4 regions of the Paenibacillus sp. FSL W8-1187 genome follow, and region 2 is predicted to be linked to each of the others. Evidence: riboswitches for the same ligand, from Rfam matches in the RefSeq annotation. Region 2 holds a riboswitch; each other region holds the start of a gene.
The links. A riboswitch is a leader RNA that binds a small molecule or an ion and turns the genes downstream of it on or off. The one in region 2 is predicted to bind cyclic di-AMP.
Positions count from the first base shown of each region.

Region 1: another riboswitch for cyclic di-AMP. It lies ahead of NYE40_RS09940 (hypothetical protein); the one in region 2 lies ahead of NYE40_RS01135 (C40 family peptidase).
Region 3: another riboswitch for cyclic di-AMP. It lies ahead of NYE40_RS15975 (C40 family peptidase); the one in region 2 lies ahead of NYE40_RS01135 (C40 family peptidase).
Region 4: another riboswitch for cyclic di-AMP. It lies ahead of NYE40_RS18335 (TrkH family potassium uptake protein); the one in region 2 lies ahead of NYE40_RS01135 (C40 family peptidase).

Region 1 is NZ_CP150181.1:2,330,062-2,333,261, reverse strand. It holds gene kdpA (potassium-transporting ATPase subunit KdpA) at 1-860, opposite strand, end outside; gene NYE40_RS09940 (hypothetical protein) at 1,066-1,503, opposite strand; cyclic di-AMP (ydaO/yuaA leader) riboswitch at 1,666-1,864, opposite strand; gene NYE40_RS09935 (universal stress protein) at 2,193-2,849, shown strand; gene NYE40_RS09930 (NAD(P)/FAD-dependent oxidoreductase) at 2,947-3,200, opposite strand, start outside.
Region 2 is NZ_CP150181.1:239,658-242,857, forward strand. It holds gene NYE40_RS01130 (deoxyribodipyrimidine photo-lyase) at 1-1,122, opposite strand, end outside; gene NYE40_RS01135 (C40 family peptidase) at 1,255-1,758, opposite strand; cyclic di-AMP (ydaO/yuaA leader) riboswitch at 1,764-1,922, opposite strand; gene NYE40_RS01140 (hypothetical protein) at 2,158-2,385, opposite strand; gene NYE40_RS01145 (hypothetical protein) at 2,639-3,200, opposite strand, start outside.
Region 3 is NZ_CP150181.1:3,676,831-3,680,030, forward strand. It holds gene NYE40_RS15965 (LacI family DNA-binding transcriptional regulator) at 1-642, shown strand, start outside; gene fosB (metallothiol transferase FosB) at 898-1,320, opposite strand; gene NYE40_RS15975 (C40 family peptidase) at 1,420-1,911, opposite strand; cyclic di-AMP (ydaO/yuaA leader) riboswitch at 1,916-2,049, opposite strand; gene NYE40_RS15980 (glycosyl hydrolase family 18 protein) at 2,363-3,200, shown strand, end outside.
Region 4 is NZ_CP150181.1:4,256,270-4,259,469, reverse strand. It holds gene NYE40_RS18340 (CPBP family intramembrane glutamic endopeptidase) at 1-1,138, opposite strand, end outside; cyclic di-AMP (ydaO/yuaA leader) riboswitch at 1,386-1,570, shown strand; gene NYE40_RS18335 (TrkH family potassium uptake protein) at 1,641-2,993, shown strand; gene NYE40_RS18330 (TrkA family potassium uptake protein) at 3,015-3,200, shown strand, end outside.

The DNA.
Region 1 (3,200 bases), 2.1 Mb from region 2:
AGCAGCGCCATGGAGACGAACAGCACCCGCCCCTGCTTCGGATTGCCGACGAGCTTGCCGTACGCGAACGGCAGCGCCGTCGGCACGAGCAGCATGAGCAGCATCTGCAATAGGTTGCTGATCGCGTCGGGGTTTTCGAACGGATGCGCGGAGTTGACGCCCATATGGCCGCCACCGTTGTTGCCGAGCTCCTTGATGGCGAGCAGCGAGGCGACCGGACCGCGCGCGATCGTCTGCTCCCCGCCCTCCAGCGTCTGCGCAGCGGCAGACGGCTCCAGCGTCTGCGGCACGCCGAGCGCGACGAAGACGAGCGCCAGCACAAAAGCGATCGGCAGCAACACCCGCGTGATCGAGCGCACGAGATCGACGAAGAAATGGCCCATCGGCTTGCCGGCCAGCCCTCTCATGAACGCCATCGCCGCGCACAGCCCCGTCGCCGGCGAGACGAACATCATGAACACGATCGCGATCATTTGGGACAGATAGGATAAGCCGCTTTCGCCGCTGTAATGCTGCAGGTTCGTATTGGTCATGAAGCTGATCGTCGTGTTGAACGCGAGCCGCGGCTCCATGTTCGCGATCCCGCTCGGATTGAGCGGGAGATAGGCTTGCGTGCGGAAGACGGCGTAGACGAGCAGCAGCATGACGCCGTTGCTGACGATCAGCGCCGCGGCGTAGGCTTTCCAGCTCTGGCTTCCGGGGCGGATGCCCCCGAGGCGGTAGATCAGCCGCTCCGCCGGGCCGAAGACGCGGTCGAGGCCGGTCGGCTCCAGGCTGTAGGCCCGATAGAGATACAGCCCCGCCGGCTTGGCCAGCAGCAGCACGAGCAGCAGCGTGATTGCGATGGATAGTCCTGCCATCATGGGAGGTGGCTCCTTCTTGGGTCAGAATTGGTCGGGGTGAAGTAAGACGTAGACGAGGTAGAGGAACACGGCCGCGACGACAACCCACAGGAGCGCGATCATCGTTCCTCGCGTCCTTCCTGCGCCTGCTTGCCGCACCAGGCGAGCAGGCCGAGCATCGCGGCGGTCAATCCGATCAGCAAGGCGAGCATGCCGATATCCATCATGTGAATGGCTCCTTTTCCTTGTCTTGGCGGGCTTCGTCCTGAATGAGGTAAAAGACGTCCTGCCCGTTTGTATGAATGACATAATCCGCTCCGAGCGACTTGTAGACGCCGCCCGAGCCGCGGCCTTGCGTGACGACGAAGATGCTGCGGCCGGTCCAGCCGCGGAAAATCTGCACATAGCGGCAGCAGAGAGCGAGGCTGCTCTCGAACAGGTAGACGTTGCCGCATCGGCATTCAGGCGCCGGATTGCGGTCCTTTTCGGCCGTATCGATTTGCATGATTCGACCTAAGCCGAGGCGCTCCAGCCGCTGCCTTTCGCGGCGGCTGTTGACGACTGCGGCGCAAGGAATCCGCATGCGCTTCAGCTGCATCAGGAAGCGTTCGCCGGCCGCTGTGGCCGGCGAGACGAGTATCGTTTCGGGATCGAGATCCATGGTGGTTCTCCTTCGGGTGGCGAGGGCGGCGGACGGCTGCGGACCGGGATCCGCTTTGGAAAAAAGCGCGCAAAAAACCACAGAGGCAGCGGCCCCTGTGGTCTTGGTCAGATCACAAGCGTCATCATCCTCTCTCCCGATCGGAGCACGGCGCGCTATGGCGCGCGCCGCCTCCTGCGCTTACGAGGTTAGCTGTCGGATTCGGACGGTGAGAGTCGCCCTACCCGAGGGAGACGGATTCCATGGATCCGCTCCCCCAGGATTCACCCCTGGAGCCGCGGCGGCCGACTCTCACATCGGCGGCCGCAGGCTCCGCTTGGTTCCCCCGTTTTCCATTTCGGAAACTCAGCGTTGTCAAAAGCTGGTCTGGCTAGCTGAGACGAATCTTACACCCGGACTTTTCGGAAAGTAAAGCCGGGCCAGCGGCGAAAATCCGGCCGCGATCGCGCTTGTCGAGCAAGAAAGGCCGATCGATCTCCATTTCTCTCTCTGAATCTCGCTCATTCTCTCGAATTCATCTCGACGCATGCCAAAAACCCGCCTCCATCGCCGATTTCATTCTCGGCAAACGAAGGCGATGGTCGCGCTTACATGAAGCGGGACGGCTGAATTCCGCCTGCGCCGCCTTTTACAGACCGCCCTCTCGTCGCGTAGGATGAGCAGCAAAAAAAAGCGAAGGAGCAATTGCCATGCCCAAATCGGAACACATCCTCGTCTGCCTGTCGTACGGCCCGCACGGAGAGCGCCTCATCCGCCGCGGCGCCGAGCTTGCCGCGGCGGCGGGCAGCCGCTTGGTCGTCCTGAGCGTGGTGTCGGACGTCGAGGCGGCGCCCGGCTCGGCGCAGGAGGAATGGCAGCGCGTCTGGCGCGAGGCCGCGGCCGAAGCAGGCGCGGAATTCCGGGCGGTGCCGTCCGCAGGCCGCAAGGCCGTCGACGTGATCGCGCATACGGCGATGATCGAGCGCATGACGCAGATCGTCGTCGGCCAGCCCGTGCCGACGCGCTGGGAGGAGCGGTTCCACGGCTCCTTCGTCGACGCGCTGCTGCGCCGGATCGGCCAGACCGATCTGCATGTCGTCGCCGTGCAGCGGCTGGACGAGGAGCTGGAGCGGACCCATGAGCGCGGCGTCCGCGTCGCGGTCGCCGCGCGGGACGGCGGCTACGTCATCCAGAGGACCTTGGACAAGAATGGATGCTCCGGCGTCTTTTTCCGCAGCCGCGATACCGAGTTCGAGCATGGCCTGCTGAAGCTCAAGGACGGCAGCAGCCGCAGCCGCGCCTTCAAGGTGCGTCACGGCGCCGTCGTCGATCCCGAATTCCCGGCCTTCTGGCGGAGCAGAAGCTAGGGCGTGTTTGCATAACCCGAAGCGGGATTGCAAACACGCCCTAAGGAGACGTTTTTACGCGATTTTTATTTGGCAGACCGGGTCGCCGGGCGTAAGATCAGCTTAACGAATCCATCCAGCCCGTGAACTCCAGCTCGTCGTACCGGTAGAACTGATCCAGAATCCGCTCGCGATCGTCGAGGAACAGCCCGCCCGCGACCTCCGACACGAGCTTCGGTATCGCATGGCGCATGCCCGACAGCGCGGAGGCGGATAGGCCGCAACTGATCATCGCGGAGTAGTTGAACGTGTGAAGGCCGTGCAGCCGCGACGCGCCCTCCTCGTCCCGGCTCGTGAAGGCGAAGCCCGGCG
Region 2 (3,200 bases):
CTCGCCGGTCGTCCGCAGCTGCGTCATCGCCGCGTCGATGAGCGGGATGCCGGTGCGGCCTTGCCGCCATGCCTCCGCATGCCGCTCCGTCAGGCCGGACAGGTCGACCTGCTCCTCATAGCGGAAAAAGTCCGCGTCGAACCGCGCCTGGTACAGGTAGAACTCCCGCCAGGCGAGCTGGCGGATCCAGCTCTCCGCGCCGGAGCGCGCCGCCGCGGCCGACGGATCGCGCGGCGCGGAGCCCGGGCCTTCGCCGCTGCCCGGCAGCGCCAGCTCGAGCTGGCCCGCGGCGTCCGCCCGCCAGTCGGCCGCTCCGCCGAAGGCAAGCGGCTCGCGCCCGTCCTCGGTCCGGGCGGCATCCAGGGCGAGGCCGTAGGCGCGCCGGGCCGACAGCGCGCCGACGTTCAGCCAGCGCGAGAGGCCGCTCCCGGCATCCAGCGCGTAGCGGTCGCGCAGCTCCTCGTACGCCTGCAGGCTGCCGCCGAGGAACCGCTCCAGCTGCCGCTCGGGCCGCTCGTCCTCCGGCACGGGGGCCGCGAGCAGGCCGGCCAGCTCGCCCGGCACGCTCCAGCTGCCGCCGCCGGAGAGCCGGGCGATCGGCAGGCCGCCGGCAGCGACGGCCGGAGGCGGCGCGAGCCGCGAGCGGACATAACCGTTCCACGCCCGGTAGAACGGCGTGAACACGCGGTACGGCTCTTTTCTTCCCGTCTGCTCCTGGAATGCGTCCAGATCGGCGAGCGGCACGTCCTCCAGCGCCGTCCAGCGCACGCCCCGGCTGCGGCAGACGGCGGCGAGCCGCTCGTCCCGCCGCCGCGCATAAGGCGTATGGTCGGCGGTGACGACGACCTCGCGGATCGGCTCCCGCTCGAGCAGCTCGTCCAGCACGAGGGCGGGATTGCCGTGCAGCAGCTGCAGCTCGGCTCCTTGCGCCGCATAATCCCGCAGCAGCAGACCGGCCGCCCGCAGGAAATGCCGTCCGGGATGGGACTCGGCGCGGCCGTCCCCGAGCTGCGCCGGGTCGAGGATCAGCGCATGGATGCCCGGCATGCCAAGGCTGGCGGCGTAGTCGAACGCGCGCAGATCGCCCGCTCGGAGATCCTTGCGGTGGATGAACAGATACATGTCCTTGCCTCCTTGGATCGGCCGCGGCCGATCATGCTCTTTCCGTACTACCCTGCCGGAATGCAAACAAACCGCAGCAGGCGCTCCGAGGGGAGGCTTGCTGCGGTCTGCTCGTCCGACTTCGAAAGGCTTTTAATCGACGTCCGGACCGCCGTCCGGCTGGTCGGCAGCGTCGTCCGCGTACTTCTCGAACGTCTTTTCGTCCATGACGCGGCGGGCGGACATATAGCGCTTGGCGTAGTAGGACTCGCTCAGCTCGCTGATCGTCACGCCTCGGCTTGAGGAAGCGTGAGCGAACTTGCCGTCGCCGACGTAGACGCCCACATGGGAGACGCCCTTGCCGCTCGTATTGAAGAACACGAGATCTCCCGCCTTCAGGTCGTCTTTGGCGACCTTCTTGCCCATGGCCGATTGAGCCGCGGACGAGTGGGGGAGCGTGATCTTGAACTGCTTGAACACGTAGGACGTGAAGCCCGAGCAGTCGAAGCCTTTCGAGGTGGTGCCCGCCGACTTGTACGGCGTGCCGATGACGTCGCTGATGACGCCGTCCATTTTGGATCCTGCCGATGCGCTTTGCGCGCCTGCCGAGAACAGCAGGGCAAGTCCGAGTGCGATTGCTGCGGCTTTCTTCTTCAAAGCTGAAGTGCTCCTTCCAGAGCCTACGAGGTTAGCTGTGGGGTTCGGTTGAAGGTTCCCTATGATTTCTCGGCCTTCCTGCCTTGCGGCGAGGAGGGCGAAATCAATTCACCCTGAGATGGTTCCCCCGTTTCCATAGTCATGGAACTCGGCATGTTTGAACTGCTTCTGGAAGTGGTATTCTTTTCTTTAAGCTATTTTCCTCCCTTTCCCGACATTTTCTCATAATTCTCATGTTGAAAGAGACAAATGACAGCGCTTGCTTCGGGGGCTGGAGTCGAATCGACGCCTCTGCCGGCGGGCCGCTTCGGCTCTGCCGCATCGAAAAAAAGCGCCCCTCGCGAGGGGCGCTTTTGCGGTCGGCGCGTCGTTCGCGCCGGAGCGATCCGAATCGGGGGATCAGGCCGTGTACAGCGAGTTTTCCATCAACGTGAGCAGCTTCGTGCGCATGCCCATCAGGCGGGTCAGCGCGGCCTCGCTGAGGTCGAGCCCTTCCGGGCGCAGGCGGGCGTGCTCGCTCTGCAGGGCTTCCAGCTCCTGCGCGTTCCGGTAGGCGCCGGCGCGGTCCAGCAGATCGCCGGTCGCTTGATGCAGCTGCTCGTAGTAGGCGTAGATTTTTTCGGTCATGGTCAATCTTTCCTCTCTCTCTAAAATGAAACTCTCCTCTAGCATGTCCTGCATTCGATGGCTTCTATGCTCCATTAAAGCTGCGGATGATGATCGTACGATCATCGGCAGATGAAGGTTTGGTGTTCGCGGGGCGGTGCCGGGGCGGCGCTGCGCGGCCGGCCTGGATGTTATATACACCGCATTCGGGTCCGAAAAACAAGACAAAATTGTCAGAGAATTTACACAATTATAGGATGGACATTCGGATTTGTCAACTAACCTGACGTCCTCCGGCATCTGGCTTGTCGGACCAGCAGCTGTACTGCGCGGAGAGGATCCAGACGTCGATCAGCGTGCGGACGAAATGATACCCTTGCTGGATGACGATGGCGGCAAGGCCGGCCCAGGCCATCGCCCCAGCGCTGACGCCGGCTTGCAGCAGGCCCGACAGCAGCAGCAGGACGAGGCTGACGCCTGCCAGCGGCAGCAGGCGGCGCAGCGCCTGGCGGAAGCTCGCCCCTGCGCCCAGGCCGCTTGCCGCGCCGAACTGCAGGCTGAGGATCAGCACATGGAGCAGTCCGATCCAGAGCAGCCACGCTCCGGCCCAGGGCAGCGCGTCCGCGGCCAGCTGCGGCAGCGAGCTGTAGTGCTGGAAGCGTTGGAAGCCCTCCCGCGCAAGCCAGACGGCCGGAGCGAGCGCGAGCGTCAGCTCGGCGGCAGCGAGCAGGATGAACGGCTTCCAGCAGACGCGGATGCCCTCGAGGAAGCGCGTGCCTCCTTCGGCTCCGGATTCCGCGGCATGCCGCACGGAGTAGGCGAGTCCGGCGCTCAGC
Region 3 (3,200 bases), 2.2 Mb from region 2:
GCCGGCGACGGCTCCGCCCCGCATCTGCGGCTGCTGGAGCAGCACCGCATTCCCTATGTGCTGCTCGACCGGGACGTGCCCGGCATCCAGGCGGACCGCATCCTCGGCGAAAGCCGCGACGGGGCGCGCCGGCTCGTCGAGCATCTGATCGGACTCGGCCACGAGCGCATCGCGCTGGTGAACGGATCGGAGGACGTCTCCACCGCGCGCGAGCGCCATGCGGGCTATCGGGACGCGCTCAAGCTGAACGACCTCCCGTATGACGAGACGCTCGTCCGCCATCTCGACTATTCGGACGGCTTCAATCCGAGCGATCTCGACCCACTGCTGGCGTTGAGCTCCCCGCCGACGGCCATTTTTGCCGCCAACAACTTCCTCGCGCTCGGCGTCATCCAGTCGCTGCGCGAGCGCGGCCTGGCTGTGCCGGACGATCTGTCGGTCGTCTGCTTCGACGATCTCGGCTTCGCCAGCATTTTGAGTCCGTTCCTGACGGTGGCCGCGCAGCCGGCCTATCAGTTCGGCGCGCTCGGCCTGGAGCGCCTCGTCGACCGGATCGAAAACGGCGACGGCAGCGGCCCGCGCACGCTCATCCTGCCGGCGGAGCTGATCGTGCGCTCGTCGAGCCGCAAGCGAGAGCGATGAAAGCAGCTGCGCGGTAGGCCTGGAGCCTGGAGCGGCGCTGCCGTTCGCGAATCCGAGCGGCGAGAAGCCGCGGCTCTGCCGTTCGCGAACCCGAGGAGCGAGAGGCTGCGGCGCCAGAGGCGGCCATGCGACAAGGGGCTGTCCCGACGTCCGTTTCACGGATGCCGGGACAGCCCCTTGTTCCTTTCTGTCCGCGAGCGAGGCTTCTAAGCGCTAACGAAACGACTGCGCGGGCCTATGAGCCATGCGGAGCCTCTAGTCAAAAAACTCCATATGCGGCTTGGTCTGGCGATAATAGGCCATCCGGTCCGCCAGCGTGCCGGTATGGAATTCGAACTTGTGGCCGTCGGGGTCTGCGAAGTAGACCGAGCGCCGGTCACGCTCGTCCCGCTCCCGTCCCGGCAAGATGTCCGCGCCGATGCGCCGCAGCCGGGACACCGCCTCGTCGAACTCCTCCTCTTTAATGGAAAAGGCGATATGCGTATAAGACAGACGGATCTCCTCGCGCGGGAGATCCTTTTCTTCGTTCAAGGCGAGCCACAGACCGTCCAGATCGAAATAAGCGGTCGACCGTCCGCGCACGAGCAGCTTCGCGCCGAACGCCTCCCGATAGAACGCGATCGACCGCTCCAGCGACGAGACGCTGAACAGCAGATGATTAAGGCCTTGCAGCTTCATGATGGACTCCTCCTCCTCCTGTATCGCCAACGGCTCCCCTGCGGGTCCGGATGCAAAAAGTCCCGGCAGCCCAAGCTGCCGGGACTTCAACGACCATGCTTATTCTTCGCCGGCGACGTCCTCGCCGTCGTCCTCGCCGATCATCTTGCTGTAGTCCTCGCCGGTGACGACGCGGCGGGCGGTGACGTACCGCTTGGCGTAGTAGGAATCGCTCAGCTTCGTGTAGCGCACGCCCTTGCTGGAGGCGTGGGCGAACTTGCCGTCGCCGACGTAGATGCCGGCATGCGAGATGCCGCGGCCGCTCGTATTGAAGAAGACGAGATCGCCGGGACGAAGATCGTCCTTGTCCACTTTGGAGCCGACCTGAGCCTGCGACTTGGACGTGCGGGGCAGCTTGACGTCGAACTGGTTGAAAATATGGCGGACGAAGCCGGAGCAGTCGAAGCCGGCTGTCGTCGTGCCGCCGTATTTGTAAGGCGTGCCGATGACTTTTTTGATCGCGCTGTCGAGATCCGGCGTATTCGCGAACGCGCTGCTGCTGAACGTCAGAAGCAGAACCAGGCCAAGCATGGACAGGATGACTTTCTTCACAAGTTGCTTCTCCCTTCGGATGCCTACGAAGTTAGCTGTGGGTTCGGTTGAAGGTTCCCTAGAATCCTCTCTTGCAAGATTCATTCACCCGGTATGGTTCCCCCGTTTTTCTTCTCGAAAATTCGGCATGATGATTCATCATTTTTATTAAAGGTTAATATTCGTAGTTTTTTGTCGAATCCCTGCCCGGGAAATATTAGAAGTCCCTCATCAAATCCCTTACTTTTCTCATAAATCAGCCTAGGCCCTTCTGCTCATATCATCGAATGGACGCGATTTTCGCCCCTGTCCTCCTGCCCAGAGGAAGAAATGGATATTTCCCCCTGCCATTCTGAGAAACTATCCTTTAAGCGTTATGAATTTAATAGGATAATAGTGGAACTCTTCGAGTGAAAGGAGGCCGCCTGCCGAATTCCGCTTTTTTATCCTACTTTTGAAAAGGAGGACTTTCATGTCCGCAAAATCCCGCACTTCCACCCCCCGCTTCCAGGCTTTGCGCGCGCTGCTGCTCGCCGTGTTCCTGATCGGCTCGATCGTGCCGGGCTCGCTCGCCGTCCGCACCGCCCATGCCGCCGATGCCTGCACCGGCGTCTCCGCCTGGTCGGCCTCGGCGATCTACACCGCGGGCCAGAAAGCCGTGTACAGCAGCACGCTGTACGAAGCGAAGTGGTGGACGACGAACGAGCGCCCCGACCTGTCCGGCCCATGGGGCGCATGGAAATCGCTCGGCGCCTGCTCGTCCGCTCCGACTCCGACGCCGACTCCGACCAAGACGCCTTCGCCTAGCGCGACGCCGACTCCGACGCCCGGCGCTCCGGGCGGCAAGATTACCGGCGCCTACGTCGCCGACTGGCATTTCCCGAACGTGAGCACCGTGCCGGCCGAAAAGCTGACGCATGTGTTCTACGCCTTCGCCGACGTGGCCAACAACGGCGTGAGCGGCGGCGACGCCTCCAAGCTCGCCCAGCTGACGACGCTGCGCAGCAAAAATCCGAGCCTGAAGGTGCTCGTCTCCGTCGGCGGCTGGGGCCGCTCGCAAGGCTTCGCCGGCGCGGCCTCGACCGACGCCAGCCGGACGGCGTTCGCGAACAGCGCCCTTTCCTACATCCGCGCCAACAAGCTGGACGGCGTCGACATCGACTGGGAATACCCGGCCGCCGGCGACAAGCAGAACTATACGCTGTTCATCCAAAAGCTCCGTTCGGTGCTTGACGCAGGCAGCGCAGCGGACGGCCGAGGCAGCAACAAGTACCAGCTGACCGCCGCCGTAGGCGCTTCGGACTACGGCC
Region 4 (3,200 bases), 1.6 Mb from region 2:
CCGAGAGACCGCCGAGGATGAGCGTCTGCAGGCCGAGCAGCAGGAAGGCGAACGCGTAGGAAAGCTTCATCGCGCTCCACGCCTCGGCTCCGAAGCCGGGCTCCGAGCCGGCGGTCCAGAGCGGCCGGCCCTGGGCTCGCCACAGCCCGTCTCCGGCCACGAGCGAGAAGTACGCTCCGACCGCCATGACGAAGGTGAGCGCCGTCATGAAGACGAGCTGGGCCATCGCCGCCAGCTCTGCGTTGACCTCGCCCCCGTAGATCGCCCGCAAGCCGTCCAGCAGATTGAAGTTGTTGATTGTGTAGAAGGCGAGGAAGACCAGCGCCAGCGCCCAGCCCCGGCGGAACGACGTGAAGCGCCTCATGACGATGGCGTAGACGATGGCCAGCAGCGTCATGATACCGGACGGCAGCAGATTGCCGAGCAGCGACAATTGCTCGCCGAGCCGGTCCTGCTCCATCGTATAGGCGGCGTAGGAGGCAGGGACCTCGTAGACGGGCTGGAAGCGGGTCAGCCTGATCTCGCCCTCCAGGCGCTCGCCGGCGGCGAGGACGATCAGGCCCGCTTCGCCGACGGTGATCGCCGCCGCCTCGTAGCGGACGGAGCCCTCTTTGGCCGGGCCCGAGCGTCGCAGCTGGCCGAGTCCGAGCTCGTCGGCCTGTCGCTGGACCGTCCGGTCCAGCGCCTCGCCCTCCAGCGCGGAGCTTCCTCCGTCGCCTCCGGTCGGACCGAGCACCTGCTTCCAGCCGACGAGCTTGCCGCTCGTCATGCCGATCTCGACGAGCAGCCGCCGGCCGTCGTCGAAGTTCTGCGTCACCTGCCAGACATCGACGGGCACCTTGAGTCCGGCGCTGCTGTCCAGCGTCTTGCCCAGCTTCTCCTTCGCCACATAGCCCGCCATCAGCCTGTCGGCCTGATGGACCGCGTGGGCGTTCTGGGGCAGCGCGCGCAGCTGCTTCTGGGCAAAGTCGGCCGCAGCCGCCATCGCCTGCCCGCGGCTGACCGGGTGGACCGGCTCGCTCTCCGCGCCGACTCCGGCTGCCGAGGGGATGACCTGCAGCAGCAGGAATAAAGCGGCTCCGATTGCGCCACACCAAACGTATCTTCGAAAAGCCTGGTCAAGATGGGATGAATTCATCGAAGTCCTCCTTGCTGATGGCGCTGCCTGGTTGGATCCATGGTTTAACCTTACCACAGCGGCTTTCCTTTTATCCATGCCGCCCGGCCGCGCGGACGAGCCAGCGGGCAAAAGAGCGAGCGCGGAGGGGCTAGCATCCTCCGCAATGTCCGCCAGCCTCCAAAAACGAAGCAAATCGGCCGCCAACGCCTGCGGACGCATTTGGTAACCTGTCCTTTATCCTATATAATCAAATCCGATCCTATAGAACTTTAAACTGCCGAATTCCGGACGACAAGCGCCGGGAACGGGGGAACCAGCGCGGACGGCGGCTCGTGGAGCCGGACAGCCGATCCGCAGGGGTGAATTCCGCTCGGAACTTTTCCGGGGGGATAGGGCGGCCGTCACGCCCGAATCCGTCAGCTAACCTCGGAGGCTTCCATGACAGGACTCACACAGGCGCTGGGCACCGGGTGTTTCCGGTGCCTATTTGTCGTGTGCAAAAAAAGGAGAATGGCCGCCTATGACCGCTTGGAGGCTGCAGCTGAGGCAGCTGCTCATCCCTTCCCCGCCGAGGATTCTGATCGCCGGCTTCGCTTTCATCATCGCGCTCGGCTCGCTGCTGCTGATGCAGCCGTTCGCGACCGCGGACGGCCTGGGGACGCGCTGGATCGACGCGCTGTTCACGGCGACATCCGCTACCTGCGTCACGGGCCTCGTCGTCGTCGACACCGGAACGCATTATTCGCTGGCGGGCCAGCTCATCATCCTGGTGATGATCCAGATCGGCGGACTCGGCTTCATGACGATGGCGACGCTGTTCGCGCTCGTGCTGCGCAAGCGCATCTCGCTCAAGGAGCGGCTGCTGCTGCAGGAGGCGATGAACCAAGGCTCGATGGAGGGCATCGTACGGCTGATCCGCCGCGTCCTTTTGTACTCGCTCGTCATCGAGGGCTGCGGCGCGCTGCTGTATGCGCTGCGCTTCCTGTCCGACATGCCGCCCGGGCAGGCCGTCTATTACGGCATCTTCCATGCGGTGTCCATGTTCAACAACGCCGGCTTCGACATCATGGGCAACTACAGCAGCATGACCGCCTATGTCGCGGATCCGCTCGTCAATCTCGTCACCGTCTCGCTCGTCATCCTCGGCGGCCTCGGCTTCATCGTCCTGTCCGATCTGGTCGACTTCCGCAGGCATCGGCGGCTGACGCTGCACTCCAAGGTCGTGCTGCTGACAAGCGGCGGCCTGGTGGCGCTCGGGACGGCCGTCATCTTCCTGTTCGAATACGGGAATGCCGGCACGATGGGACCGCTCGACCTCGGCGGCAAGCTGCTCGCGTCGCTGTTCCAATCGGTCGCGACGCGCACCGCCGGACCGAACTCGGTGGACATCGGAGCGCTGACCCAGGCGAGCCTGTTCTTCATGATCCTCCTCATGTTCATCGGAGCGTCGCCCGGCTCGACCGGCGGCGGCATCAAGACGACGACGTTCATGACGCTCGCGGCGGCGATGTGGGCGATGCTCCGGGGCAAGGAGGACATCGTGCTGTTCCGCTACCGGCTCGCCAAGGAGCGCATCCTCAAGGCGCTGACGATCACGATGCTGTCGATCGCCATCGTGCTCGCCTCGACGATGGTGCTCTGCACGCTCGAGGACCGCGACTTCCTGCGCATCCTGTTCGAGACGGTGTCGGCGTTCGGCACGGTCGGGCTGAGCACCGGCATTACGCCGGGGCTGCAGGATGTCAGCAAGCTCGTGATCAGCTTCGTCATGTTCGCCGGCAGGCTCGGCCCGCTGACGATGGCGTACGCTCTCCGGCCCAAGGCCAGCAAGGAATATTACAAGCATCCGGAAGGCAAGATCATCATCGGATAGGAAAGGAAAGAAAGAGAGACAATGGGTAAGGGAGCCAAAGGAAGTCAATTCTGCGTCATCGGACTGGGCCGTTTCGGATCCAGCCTCGGCAAGGAGCTCGTGCAGCTCGGCCATGAGGTGCTCGGCATCGACCGCAGCGAGGAGCTCGTCGACGATCTGAGCGGCACGCTCACGCATACCGCCTGCGCGGACTCGACGGACGAGGAG